Regions from separate parts of the Paenibacillus sp. sgz302190 genome, predicted to be linked through region 2. Evidence: riboswitches for the same ligand, from Rfam matches in the RefSeq annotation. Region 2 holds a riboswitch; each other region holds the start of a gene.
What was found. A riboswitch is a leader RNA that binds a small molecule or an ion and turns the genes downstream of it on or off. The one in region 2 is predicted to bind cyclic di-AMP.
Positions count from the first base shown of each region.

Region 1: it holds a riboswitch for cyclic di-AMP, as region 2 does, so the genes downstream of both, kimA (potassium transporter KimA) here and AC6RNO_RS31065 (resuscitation-promoting factor) in region 2, are expected to answer to the same signal.
Region 3: it holds a riboswitch for cyclic di-AMP, as region 2 does, so the genes downstream of both, AC6RNO_RS10530 (TrkH family potassium uptake protein) here and AC6RNO_RS31065 (resuscitation-promoting factor) in region 2, are expected to answer to the same signal.

Region 1 is NZ_JBZYAO010000002.1:345,487-350,220, reverse strand. Features, by position in the region: gene AC6RNO_RS05040 (DinB family protein) at 1-350, shown strand, start outside; cyclic di-AMP (ydaO/yuaA leader) riboswitch at 1,156-1,313, shown strand; gene kimA (potassium transporter KimA) at 1,456-3,273, shown strand; gene AC6RNO_RS05030 (Ger(x)C family spore germination protein) at 3,552-4,734, opposite strand, start outside.
Region 2 is NZ_JBZYAO010000043.1:12,982-17,715, reverse strand. Features, by position in the region: gene yabG (sporulation peptidase YabG) at 1-601, opposite strand, end outside; gene rsmA (16S rRNA (adenine(1518)-N(6)/adenine(1519)-N(6))-dimethyltransferase RsmA) at 657-1,556, opposite strand; gene rnmV (ribonuclease M5) at 1,567-2,103, opposite strand; gene AC6RNO_RS31065 (resuscitation-promoting factor) at 2,221-3,360, opposite strand; cyclic di-AMP (ydaO/yuaA leader) riboswitch at 3,651-3,851, opposite strand; gene AC6RNO_RS31060 (ABC transporter ATP-binding protein) at 4,134-4,734, shown strand, end outside.
Region 3 is NZ_JBZYAO010000007.1:29,838-34,571, reverse strand. Features, by position in the region: gene AC6RNO_RS10540 (cation:proton antiporter domain-containing protein) at 1-1,050, opposite strand, end outside; gene AC6RNO_RS10535 (potassium channel family protein) at 1,050-1,712, opposite strand; gene AC6RNO_RS10530 (TrkH family potassium uptake protein) at 1,725-3,074, opposite strand; cyclic di-AMP (ydaO/yuaA leader) riboswitch at 3,144-3,293, opposite strand; gene AC6RNO_RS10525 (CPBP family glutamic-type intramembrane protease) at 3,532-4,734, shown strand, end outside.

The DNA of each region.
Region 1 (4,734 bases), on a different contig from region 2:
CGACGATCCACGAGATGCTTTCGCGGACAGGCCTGCAGTTCCAGGCTCCCGAAGGCGAAGAAAAAGCCCCCGCTTCCGCCGCGAAGATTGCCGATACTTACCGCGCCGCTTCGCAAGCGATGCTGGATGCCGTGCAGTCGCAGTGGACGGACGCCAAGCTCCACGAGTCCACCGACATGTATGGCGAACAGTGGCCGAACGGCCTGACGCTGCGCGTCTTTATTTCGCACGAAATCCATCATCGCGGCCAGATGATCGTACTGATGCGGCAGGCCGGACTGTCCGTGCCGGACATCTACGGACCGACCCGCGACAACTGGATCGAGTGGGGCAAGCAGCCGGTCCTGTAGGAGCCGTCCCCGAGCCGCCTCAGCGCGTTGATCGAGTCGCGACACATGGCCGACCGACCGCCGTCATGCAGCGCAACACCGCGCGCTGGGAGCTGCGCGCGGTGCGTTTGTGTGGGGCGCTGTTGCTGCTCTCGGTGCGTTTGGGCGGGGCGCTATTACTGCTCTCGGTACGTTTGTGCGGGCGCTGTTGCTGCTCTCGGTACGTTTGTGCGGGCGCTGTTGCTGCTCTCGGTGCGTTTGCGCGGGCACTGTTGCTGCTCTCGGTGCGTTTGTGCGGGGCGCTATTTTTGGGGGAACAGTCGCTTTTCCTGGGCGGGCAGCCGCTTGATAGGGGAAAAGCCTGCGAAAGTGCAGGTTTTTTCTGCGAAATTGGCTTATTTGGGCGAAAAGCCTGCAAAAGTGCAGGAATTTTCGCTGAAAGTGAACCTGAGCCCGTGTCCCCGCTGAAAAGCCTGCACTTTTGCAGGAATTCTTCATAGGCAGCGATCAGGGACGCAAATTCATGTATTTTTGCAGGTTTTCTTGATGCAGCCAGGCAGATTGGGGCTATCACCTCATGACGCAGGTTTTTTTTCAACAACCCGATGCGGTCCGGGAAATATTCCGGACCGCATCTTTTTTCAATTTTCACGAAAACGAATGAAAATGCTATCTTGAGTGCGAAAATGTAAGATTCGCATTTATGTAAACGCTATCTTTGGGTTTTGTGATATGCTGCCGGGTATTTAAAGCCAACTTCCAACCTTTACTTAAGTTCCTTTCAGGCGTATTATTCAAAACGTAGTTCATTTAGTACAATCATATGAATCCTTTATCGCTGAATTTCCTAAGGAAAACGGGGGAACCAATGAGGCATTCATTGCCTTTGGGGTGAATCGCGTACGGACGGCATCCGTGCGTGTAGGGCTACTCTCAGAGTCCGAATCCGACAGCTAACTTCGTAAGCGTACTATGGGAGAGGGATGAATCCGTGCTGCTTATTTCGTGAGCCACAGGGTCAAACCCTGTGGTTTTTTGCTGCCAAAAATAGCCCTGCGGCAGTCGCGGACAAGTGAAACTACTTAATTCAGGGGAACATACAGGAAAGCGCCGGTGGAGGGTAATTATGGTAAACAGATTAAAAAGAATGCTGATCGGGAGACCGATGAAATCCCACGAAATCGAGGACGAGAAGCTGACGAAAATCAAAGCGCTTGCCGTCCTGTCATCGGATGCGCTGTCTTCCGTCGCTTACGGCACCGAGCAAATTTTGCTCGTTTTGATGACCCTCGGCTTTGCCGCCGTTTGGTACTCCATCCCGATATCCATAGCCGTATTGGGGCTGCTGACCATTCTGGTCCTGTCCTACAGGCAGACCATATACGCCTATCCGTCGGGCGGGGGCGCGTACATCGTAGCCAAGGATAATCTTGGCGTAGGCACAGGGCTGGTCGCAGGCGGGTCGCTGCTGGTCGATTACATTTTGACGGTAGCCGTCAGCTCGTCCGCGGGCACGGATGCGATTACGTCCGCTTTTCCGGCACTGCACGATCATCGCGTGCTGATTTCTTTGGTCATGATTTTATTTCTTACGATCATGAATTTAAGAGGCATTGCCGAATCCGCATCGGTTCTCGCACTGCCGGTCTATTTGTTTGTCGCCGCCATTTTTCTTCTGATCGTATCGGGTCTGTTCAAGTACCTCACGGGCGGCATTCATGCGGAGGTTCCCGAGATCGGAAGCGTTGTGAGCAATGTGAGCTTATTTCTGCTGCTCAAAGCTTTCAGTTCCGGCTGCTCCGCGCTGACCGGGGTAGAGGCCGTGTCCAACGCGATACCGAACTTCAAAGCTCCTGCGGAGAAAAATGCGGCCAAAACATTGATCGCCATGGGCGCCATTCTGGGCAGCATGTTCATCGGCATCAGCCTGCTTGCCTACTGGTACGGCATCAAGCCGTCTCCGGAAGAAACGGTCGTTTCGAAAATCGCCGAAGCCACGTTCGGACGCGGGGTGCTGTACTACTGCATTCAGGGCGTGACAGCGCTCATTCTCTTCCTGGCGGCGAATACGGCTTACTCGGCTTTCCCGCTGCTGGCCTTCATGCTCGCCAAAGATAAGTTCATGCCGCACATGTTCAAAGTCCGCGGAGACCGTCTCGGCTTCTCCAACGGGATCATTATGCTGGGCGTACTGTCCGCTTTGCTGGTCATTCTCTTTCACGGGAATACGGAAAACCTGATCCCGCTTTATGCAGTCGGGGTGTTCATTCCGTTCACCTTATCCCAGTTCGGCATGATGGTTCGCTGGATCAAATTGAAGCCTGCCGCATGGATCGTCAAGTTCATCATCAATACGATCGGGATGATCACTACGCTCACGATTACCCTGATCTTTATTTTCACCAAATTCAGCCAGGTTTGGATGGTTTTCATCTTCCTTCCGATCGTCATTTTCCTGTTCTTCCGCATTCACAGCCACTACATGAACATCGCTAATGAATTGCGCGTAAATCTGGAAAAGGATAAGCCGGAAATCAAGGGAAGCACCATCGTCATTCCCGTTGCCGGCATTACCCGGGTCGTACTCAATTCCATCAGCTACGCCAAATCGTTAACCGATAATGTCGTTGCCGTCTACGTCGGCTTTGACGACGATGAAATTCACAAAATGGAAGAAAAATGGGAAGAGTGGAATCCCGGAGTCCGACTTATCGTGCTGCGTTCCCGCTACCGGAGCGTCGTGAAGCCTCTGATCAAATTTATCGAAACCGTGGAGTGGAAAACGGCGGAGACGGATCATATCACCATCCTGATTCCGCAATTTATTACAAAACATTGGTGGCAAAATCTGCTGCATAACCAAACGAGCCTGCTCATTCGGGCTTATCTGTACACGCAAAAAGATATCGTTATCGCTACGGTTCCTTTCCGCTTGCATCGTTAACCGTTCATGCACCACCGGGGCAGGTGTCGCTTCGGTCAATCTAACCCAAGCAGATTGGCCAGTGGTTTGAACAATGGCATAATCCAGGCGCTTGGCCCCGGCAGGTCCGGTTTGAACAAAAGAATAATGGATAATAGGCAGGCGGCCAAAGTAATACCTCCGGCCACCGCCTTCTCCTTCACGCCGATACCCGGCGCACCCGAAGACAAGCCGAAATAGACAATCAGAGCTACGCATACGATACCGGCTACTGCAAGGCTTTTCAGAAGCGTCCCTCCTTATTTCTTGCGGATTTTATCGGCGGGCATTCCTTGAGGCAAGTCCGATTTGCCGACTCGCGTAATTTCGGTCCGAATGCTGACGTCTACCGGCAGCTCCCTGAACATTTCAGCCCACTCCTGCTTGTTCTTTGCCCATTCCCGCGGATAATGGTTCCGGAATAGATCGGCGAAACCGAACGCATCGATTTGCAGCTTTTTTTGAGCGTTCGCCAGCGTGGACTCGACAGTTTCCGCGAGCTGCGCTTTCCACGCCTCCTTCGCTTTCCGGATGAACTCGATACTCATGTTGTTCGTATTCGTCGTGTTCAGAATCAAGTCCCCGGATATCTGAATATCGACGTTCATCCGCCACTCTCCGGCGGGAGTTATTTTTGGAGTGATGCGCGAGTTCGCTTGGATCAGATGAACCGCCACCACTCCTTCCACACCTTGCAAATCGAAGGAAAAGTTCATCGTCTCCAGCTCGTTGCGGAGAAGCAGCAGCCCGATCGTATCCGTCTTGCCCAGCATGCTCGCCAGCTTGTCCTTGCCGAACACCGCCACCCCGTTGATGGCGGTCGTCATCTGCATCGGTCTGTTCACCTGCTTCCATGAGATCGGATCGACAATCGTCAGCACGGCGGATTGGCTGTCCCCTTCCACCATCTGCGTCAGCCGCTTCAGCGTAACAAGCATGCCGAGCTTCATATTGCCCATCTCCCGAAGCTCCTCCGACGTGCTGCGCTCAAGAAGCGGCTGAAGATCCAGCACGGAAATGGCTGTTCCCGGTGTAACATACACATAAGCGTGTTCCCGGAACTGCAAATATCTGAGAAAAAAATCAAGATAGGGGCGGATTCCTTTCTCCGCCGCTTCTTTTCCGAACACGATCACCTCGCTGTGCCCCCAGAACAAATAGCGCGACAATTTGCGCTGCAGCTCGATCATTGCCTCGTCAATGCTCTTGCCGGTCCCTTTGCGCAAAAGCGTAGCCCCGGTTACATTACCGCCGCTCCCTCCCGTACTGCCTTGCGGGCCGCCTCCCGCTGCCCGGGGAATGAAGATTTGCGCCGACAGTTCGACCGCTCCGCTTGGAGTCACGTCCACTCCCGTGGCGAGCACGATGGCCAAATCATTGATTTCCTTCCTGTCCCAGCATCCCGGCAAAGCCAGCAGCAGGGAGAGGATCAGGACGACCCGG
Region 2 (4,734 bases):
ACTGGCAGGCTCCGGCCACAATGATCAAGGAATCGCGATCGCGTTCGTACTGCCTGGCGACCTGAACCGCGCTCACAAAATGAAGCGAATTTTTGTAGCTGCTCAAGTTGTTGATATCGCGGTTTTTACGGTTTTTTATTATGCCGTCATGTCCGGTAATGACGACGATATCCGGCTTAACTTGCGGCAGCAGCCGATACAGCGCATCCGGCATCTGGGCTTCGGGGACGTAAAAGCCCTCCGCAGGCACGCGAAGCTCTCCGTACAGCTGCATGCATTTGCGCAAATAGGCCGGGTCTCCGTCCACATGCAGTATTTTACCCGGCACTTCAAAATAGCTGACGCCGGAGTGCTGATTCTTCTCCTGCTGCTGCTCCCTGGCGATTTCAATTCGTCGCAGCGATTCCCGATATTGCGGGGTGCCCGACCGGAGATGATCCGGCGTGACGCCGCCAATCGCAAGCAAGTCCGTCAGGGGCGCATCTGCAAGCAGCCGGTAATCGACACCCCGCAGCACGGCCTTCACCTGCTCGATACGTTCGATTTTGAAAATGACGTCTCCGCCATAGGATTTTCGGGTAACAAAGTCTCCTTGCCTCATCGCTCAATCCCCTCCTAGGGCTATCCTATGGCGGGGATGGGCATTTGGTGCGGGTTTATTTGCAGCCGTGCGCGCGGAGGGCCGACGACAAGCGCGCGAACTCTTCCATGCTGAGCGTCTCACCGCGGCGCGAAGGCTCGATGCCGATGCCGTGCAGGAGCGCCTCCAGCTCAGCCTTGGTGTCTTTGGCAAAGAACCGCGCAGCCAGGTTGTTGTAAAGGGTTTTGCGCCGCTGGACGAAGGATGCCTGGACGACTTCGAAGAAGAAGTCGGCGTCCGCCACCTCGACCGGCGGGGTTTGCCGTACGCGCAGCCGGATGACGGCGGAATCGACGTTCGGCTGCGGGACAAAGACGGTGCGCGGCACGATCGTGACAAGCTCCGGCTCGCAGTAGAACTGCACGGCAATGCTGAGGCTGCCGTAGTCTTTGGTGCCCGGGCGGGCCGCCATGCGGTCGGCCACCTCTTTTTGAATCATCACGACGATATTTTCCAGCGGAAGCTTCTCTTCGAGAAGCTTCATAATGATCGGCGTCGTGATGTAATAAGGCAGGTTGGCAACAACGCTGATGCCGCCAACACCGGCAAAATGCTGCCGGAACAGCTCCGGCAGGTCCAGCTTTAACACATCCCCACGCACGACCTGGGCATGGGGGTACGGCTCCAGCGTCTCGCCCAGGATGGGCAGCAGACGCTGGTCGATTTCGATGGCCAAGACGCGCCCAGCCTGCTTGGCCAACTGCTGGGTGAGCGCCCCGATGCCCGGGCCGATCTCCAGCGCGCCCTTGTCCGGGCCGAGCCCGGCGGCGGACACGATTTTGTGCAAAATATTCTGGTCTACGAGAAAATTTTGTCCGAGGCTCTTTTTCAGCACCAGATCGTGCTTCTTAAGTATTTCTTTCGTTCTGTTCGGTGTAGCGACATCCTCAGGAAGCGCCCGGTTGGAAGTATTCATGTCACAGCCCTCATTTATTTAGTAATTCTACCGCCGCTTCAAACTCCTCGCGGGTGATTTGAAACATCGCACAGCGCTTGTAAAATTGCTTGCCGTTGCAGTAGCCGATGCCGAGCGCCTTGCCTGCCTCCAGCCTCCGGGAGGCCGCTTCGGCGTGGACGATGAGTCCCGCCGCCATCAGGTCCTCCCAGGTGACCAGGGAGACGGCTCCTTCATACTCCGTCCGCAAATTGCTCAGCGCCTGCCGGATCGTCTCCGGCGACGCGTTCTCAACCCCGATGTCGCCCTTGTACTCCGCCTGCTCCTGCGTAATAAAGGCATGCTTGCAGCCGGGCACCTTCGCCGCCACGATTTTGCGGATCCGCTCCCCTGCATGATCCGGATCGGTCAAAATAATAACTCCGCGCCGCTCCTGAGCCAGCGCGATCCGTTTCAACACGGCCGGACCTATTGCGGAGCCGCCGGTTTCGATCGTATCCGCCTCCACGGCCCGGCGAATCGCTGCGGTATCGTCTTTGCCCTCGACAACGATAACTTCTTTTATCATACAACGTTCCTTTCCCTGTACGCACAAAAAGAAGAGGGGTCTCCTCTTCTTTTGCCATTCGTGAACGACCTATCTATCTATATATACATTCTGCCCATGCAGAAACCGGATTACCCCTTAATTCTCAGTCGGCTTCTTCGGCCCTACGACATAGACGGTATAACCGTTCTTCGTGCCGAATTTGTTGGCATAGCTCTCATCTTCGAAGTAAACGTCGATCGTTTGCCCTTTCACGGCGCTGCCTGTATCTTCAGCGCGCCGGAAGCCAATACCGTCGATGTACACCCACCATCCGAGCGGAATAACCTTCGGATCTACCGCGATCGTTCTGCCTTCGGTGACTGTAGTTCCTGTAAACGTCTTGCCAAACCCGGGGCTGTCCGCGGATTTGCCGGTAGACTCCACTCCCGCCGAATATGCGGTGAGTTTCACGTTTTTGAGAATTTGTTTGTAGCCGAATTTGACGCCATTCTTTGAAATTTCATCCACGCTAGGGGATGAGGCCGATAAAGCGACGACCGGATTTTTCGTGCCGATGGCAACGACTTTTTTCACACTTTCCGTTTGAACCTGTTCATCTACAACTGCTTCGGAAACCAAAACGCCGTCTTCGAATACTTTTTCCATTTTTTTCAACAGAACGCCCTCTTTGCCTTCCTGGACGACCTGTTCCTTGCCTTTGAGCAGCGATGCATCGTTCTTCTTCTCGGTATCGAACGCGATCGGTTCCGTTGTTTCGTTCTGCTCTTTCTTTACCCTGACAACTTTGACTGTATCGCCGGGTAAAAGCGAAGATGCCGGTTCAGGAGTGACTCGGTCAAGCTCCCCAAGTGCAATATGTAAATCCTGCAATGCACTTTCAACCGTTCTTGCAGTTGTGTAAACAGTGGTGGTCTTTCCATCAGCAGTCAATTGAATCGGTGACGCATGATCGATCACGAATTTCTCTCCGCCCTTGATCGGAGTCGTGAGCGCTGCAGAAACTTGATCGTGTTCACCAATCTTAATGGCTTGTTCATCCAGTAGGCGTTGCAGGACCCATTGCTTCGTATGCACAACGGTTTCTTGTCCATTCACAACTACGGATACGCTCTTGGTAGCCGTACCGTACAACAACACCAAAAACATGAAAGTCATAGCGATTGAAATCATACCTAGGCTTAAAATCAAACGCAAGTTTTCATGCTTCCATCGTAGTGCCAAGGACATGCTGGATGATCGACTTACATGGGTCTCGGTTAAAGAGATGTTGCCCACTTCTTCGGTCCTCCTTCAAAGCCTCGCCGCCCGTGTGTTACGCATGATTAAATTAGACGCGACTAAGGTCAGTTTGTGATTAACTTAATAAGCCTCTCCAGCTTTGCAGCGGAGTTCACCCGACAACAACGCGGCCATTACCGGACGCTGCTGCGGTAGTCCCACCTCCTTCGCTTTTCATCCTATGATCATCTAGCCTGCACTATCTCGAAAAAATGAAAAGACCAGCGGAAAGAGGACTCTTCCCGTGGCCTTGTATGCATAGAAAAATACAACCAGACACGACAATCGTTACCTCTCTCGGTACGCTTACGAGGTTAGCTGACGGATTCGGACGTGAGAGTCGCCCTACCTGGACAACAAGCTGCTTGCTCGTTGTCGTTGGATTCACCCCTGATATTCATTCTGCTGGCATTCGGCGGTTGCATGTGCTTCCGAATGTTTGCAGCGGTTCCCCCGTTCCCATAAATGGAACTCAGCGAATGGAAATTTGGCAAATTGGTTATTAAGTTATTATGAAAAGTATATTACGCTGTAAATCTAAACCTGTAAAGGGATTATCGCCCGCTAAAAAGGGCGGAATTCGGAAATAATAAACATTTCCGGCTATAAATCTTGGTCTTTAGTACGTTTTTCTCATTATAACGTATTCTGACGCTTTTTTTCGCAATTCTTACGTTTAAATTAGGCTTTAATAGCAATTTTGTTTATAATGGGGATGGGTGAAATTGGTTCAAAAATGCCAATAATTTGCTGAAAAGGAAGGCCTTTCGATGAACCCCATTCTACAAGTCGACTCCCTCTACGGGGGATATCTTCCAGGAAAACCTGTCCTGCACGGACTTACTTTTTCAATCCGCCAAGGTGAAATGATGGGCTTGATCGGACTCAACGGCGCAGGCAAAAGCACGACAATCAAAAATATTCTCGGCCTGCTTCATCCGCAAAAAGGCACGATCCGCGTCAGCGGCCTCACCCTGGCGGAAGACCCGCTCGCCTACCGAGCAGCGTACGCTTACGTTCCCGAATCGCCCGAGCTTTACGAGGAACTGACCATCCGCGAGCATCTGGAGCTGACGGCCATGGCATACGGGCTGACCAAGGAGCAGTTCCTGACCCGATCCCAGGCGCTTTTGGAAGAGTTCCAAATGAAGGACAAGCTGAACAGCTTTTCCAGCCATCTGTCCAAAGGCATGAAGCAGAAGGTAATGATCATGAATGCGTTTTTGATCGAGCCCGCCTTGTACATTATCGATGAGCCCTTTCTCGGGCTTGACCCGCTGGCCATCCGCTCGCTGCTTGAGCTTATGGTCCGCATGAAGCGAAGAGGAGCCAGCTTCCTCATCTCCTCGCACATTTTGTCAACGATTGAAA
Region 3 (4,734 bases), on a different contig from region 2:
GAACATGAACAAAATCTCGTTCCTCGTCCACTTCGCCCGGCGGTCCGGCAGCGCGCATGCCAGCACGGCAAACGGCCTCGCAATAAAAATAAACGCAAAAATAACCCCCAGGCTCGTCCATAAATGTTCGGCAATCAGCGCGAAGTTCACTTGGCTGCCGAGCAAAATAAAGATGAGCATGCGCATCATTAACGTTATATTTTCCGAAAAATGGCCCATTTCCTGCAGCTTGTCCTGCATGTCCAGCTTGAACGTCTCCACGTTCCCCCAAATAAGCCCGGCCGTAAACGTAGCCATAAATCCGCTGACGCCGAGGGCTTCGCCCGCCATATATGCTCCGAGAGCCGCAACGATCATCGCAATCGTCGCATATTGGCGCAGCAGCCCAAGCTTCAGATGCGCGGTCAAGTATGCAAGGGCCAAGCCGATCGCCGCGCCGACGAGAAGCCCTCCCGCCGCCGTTTTGACGAACGCCCAGATTCCCGAGCCAACCGAAACTTCCCGGGTGCCCAGGATGACCGCAATGAGCGAAAAGGTCAAAATCGATCCCGTCGCATCGTTAAAGGCCGATTCGCTTTCCACAGTTTCCCTGACTTTCGGGCGGATCTTCACCTGCTTGAACACGGGGATGAGCGTAGCCGGGTCCGTCGAACTGATGACCGCCCCGAGCAGCATCGCGTATATCCAGGGCAGGCCAAGCAGCAGGTGCGCCGCCACGGCCACTACCCCGCACGTAATCATAACGCCGGGGACGCTGAGCAGGCTGACGGTGATCCACACTTTGCGAAGGCCGGAGAGGCGGATGTTGCGCCCGCCGTCGAACAAAATGAGAGCGGAACCGATCGCAAGAATGAACTGGTTCGTAAATGAAGTGTTGGATTCCTGTATCCAGCCCAGGCCTTGCCCGACAATGATGCCCCCTACGAGAAAAAGCGCGACATCCGGCAGCTTCAACAGGTGTGCAGCTTTGCCCAGCAGCATGCCCAGACTGAAAATAATAAAGAGCAGCAAAATGACATGCTCAATCATGACGGCAGACGCATTTTCCATTATCCGATAACTTCGCTCTCAAATTCTTCGATTTGTTCATTCGTCCCGATGATCACCATAACATCCTTTTCATTGACAACGTCTGTCGCAAGCGGCGCGATGATCACACCGCTTTGCTTGTTGATGGCAACGACGCTGCATCCGTATTTGGCCCGGGGGTCCAGATCCTTGATCGTTTTGCCGCACAGGCGCTTGGGCACCGACAGCTCGACGATCGTGTAATCTTTGGACAACTCGATGTAATCCAGAAGGTTAGGCGATACGAGCTGGTGCGCCACGCGGATGCCCATATCCCGCTCCGGATAAATGACGCGGTCCACGCCGATTTTATTCAGCACTTTGCCGTGCAGCTCGGACAGCGCCTTGGCGACGACCATTTTGACACCCAAATCTTTCAGCACAATAGCGGTTAAAATGCTGGCCTGAATATCGTCGCCGATCGCGACGACCGCACAGTCAAAGTTGCGCACGCCGAGCGACTTCAGCACTTCCTCGTCCGTGGCATCCGCCACGACCGCATGCGTCAGCTCGGAGCTCATCTCGTCGACCGCTTCTTCGTCCTTGTCGATGCCGAGCACCTCATAGCCCAGCTTGATCAGCTCCTTCGACAAGCTGGATCCGAATCGGCCCAGACCGATTACCGCGTATTGATTTTTTTTCATCTCCAGTATCCCCTAACCAATCGTAATTTTACCCTCAGGGTATCTATATAATTCTTTTTCCTGTTTCGGCTGCAGCGCGTAAGCGAGCGTTATAGGACCGAGCCGGCCGGCGAACATCGTCAGGCTGAGCATAATTTTGCCGAAAACGGTCAGCGACGGCGTAAGCCCCATAGTCAAGCCGACAGTACCGAAGGCGGACGTCACTTCGAACAATATTTTCAAAAACTGCACGGACTCCGTCGTCGATAACAGCATGGACACGAATATGACGAGAAAGAGCGCGATCATCGTGAGCGTAATCGCTTTGAGAATGCGGTCCTTCGCCAGACGGAAACGGAAAATGACGATATCTTCCTTGCCTCGGATCATCGTGATGATGGCGGCAATGAGAATGGTGAACGTCGTCGTTTTGATCCCGCCCCCCGTCGAGCCGGGAGAAGCCCCAATAAACATGAGAATCACCATGAAAAATTGCGACGCCTGACGCATGGCGCCGATGTCCACCGTATTCGCGCCGGCCGTCCGGGGCGTGACGGATTGGAAAAACGAAGCCAACATTTTTCCGCCGAAATTCAGCGGTCCTAACGTCTTGGTGTTCGTGTATTCGAATATAAATATCACTAGCGCGCCGAAAACGATCAGAAATCCCGTCATGGCAAGCACGACTTTGGAATGCAGGGAAAGTTTCTTCGTTTTGTGATATTCCATCAAATCGGACAAGACGATGAAGCCGAGACCTCCGAGCACGATCAGCGCCATCGCGACGACGTTCACCGTGAAATCGTTGACGTATCCGGTCAGCGAGACGAAAGGAGCATCGGCGGTGCCGAACAGGTCGAATCCGGCATTGTTGAACATCGAAACCGCATGCCAGATGCCGAAGTACAGCGCCTTCGAAAATTCCATGTCGAACGACCAACGGATCGTGAACAAAATCGCCGCTATCGCTTCGATGCTTAATGAATAAATAAGTACTTTGCGGATCAGCCGCACAATCCCTTCCATACTGCCCTGGTTGAACGCCTCCTGTAGCAGCAATCTTTCCTTCAGCGTAATTTTTTTGCGCAGCACGAAGGCGAACAGCGTGGCCATCGTCATGAAGCCGAGACCGCCGATCTGGATCAGGCTGACGATGACGACTTGTCCGAACACGGTAAATGCCGACCCGGTATCGACCACGACGAGGCCGGTTACGCAGGTCGCCGATGTGGCCGTAAACAGCGCATCGATAAAAGGCAGCGACCGGCCGCTCGTCGAGGCAAAAGGAAGCGTCAGCAGCCCCGCTCCGATCAAAATAATGGCGGCGAATCCAAGGACCAGAATTTGCGGAGGCGTAAGCTGCCAAATGCTTATTTTTTTCATAAATCCCCCTGTTGTCATCAATTGAACACGCAAAAAAAGACACTGGAAATCCAATGCCTTATTCGGAAATGGTTCCTGACGTAAAGCCTACGAGGTTAGCTGACGGATTCGGGTGCGCGCAGTCACCCTATTTGTCCGGTTTTTTGACGCCGGAGACAAAATTCACCCCAAATTACATGGTTCCCCCGTTTTCAACAAGAAATTCGGCTTTTTATTCAATTGATATGAATTATATATCTGATTTATTGTTCCGCACAAAGTTGTTTTCAGCGGATTTGCGGGGGTTTTCGCAGCATTCCATCGTGTCTGGCAAGCAGGAGAGGGCGTTACGATTCGAAATCGCGAATTTGCCCCGGTTTACGTTTTATTTTGCATGAATTGGTTTTCCTTAACATCTGTGATACTTTTAATTTAGCGTATTTGCGAACCAACATTATCCAAGGAGATATTTTATCCCATGATGCGAATGAAATTGAACCGAACTTTGCTGATCCTCGCGTGCATCGGCGTGGCCTTGTATATGGGGGTCAATATGCTTGCGGGATATCAAACGGAAGAAGCGGCCCCGGCGGAAAGTCCGGCCGTTACGAAGCAGCAGGCGGCCGACGCGGCCGGGCAGTTTTTGCAAAGCCGCTACGGCATCGGCCAGCCGAGTACTTTCGTCGTATACCAGTCCGAAAAGTCGAGAAGCGGATACTTGCAGAAAGAACACCTTTTGCACGAGTATGAGCTGAAATACGGGGACCGCTTCCCGCTCGATTTCTATCAGGTCAGCGCCGTCGATCCCGGCAGCAAGCGCAAATTCGAAGTTGACGTCAACTACAAAAGCTTGCAAATCGTCGGCTGGCGCGAGACGCTCACCGGTACCGCCGCAGCGATCGGCAGGCAAAAAGCGGACCAGCTGGCCAAGGAGGAGATGAGCCGGCAGGGCTTTAATCCCGACGATTTCAGTCTTGTCGAGGAGCCGAAGAAAGCGGCCGGCGCGAACACGTACGTTTACGAAAAGAAAGCGGAAGCCATCGGCGGTTCCAAGCTGCGCTTGCGGATCGATTTTGACGATAACGCTTTGGTCGGCTATGCCGTGCAATTCAGCATCCCAGAGGACCATCAGGCATGGCTTGACTCGCAGGATCAATCCGCCTCGTTCATGACCTGGATCAGCATGGGCTTTACGTTCCTGATGTCCGTTGCGGCCATCGTATATGCCGTCAGGCACCGCAAGCAGATGGATTTTCGCAAGGGCCTGCTGCTCACTGTTATTTTTACGACGATTTACATCGCCAACAACATCAATATGTATCCGGCTTTCAAAACGATGTCCGGCGATATCGCAGACAACGGAACCGCCACATTGGCCGGCTCGCTGTTCATGAACGTCGTCACGCTGCTGCTCGGTCTATCGGTCTACATCTCGCTTGCTTCCGGCAGCCGGTGGTGGGAGTCGAACGGGTGGAAGCCTTGGCCGGCTTGGCGGGAATCGCGCTTCGGATCGGAAGTGTTTCACGGAATGGGCCGGGGCTACTTGCTCGCCCTGTTCATCCTTGGGGTCCAGCAAGTTCTGTTCTATGCGGGCGAGGTCCGCTTCGACGTATGGGCCGTGAACGATCCGGGGGATTCCGTATTGAATATGCTGGAGCCCAAATTGTTTCCGCTGATGGCG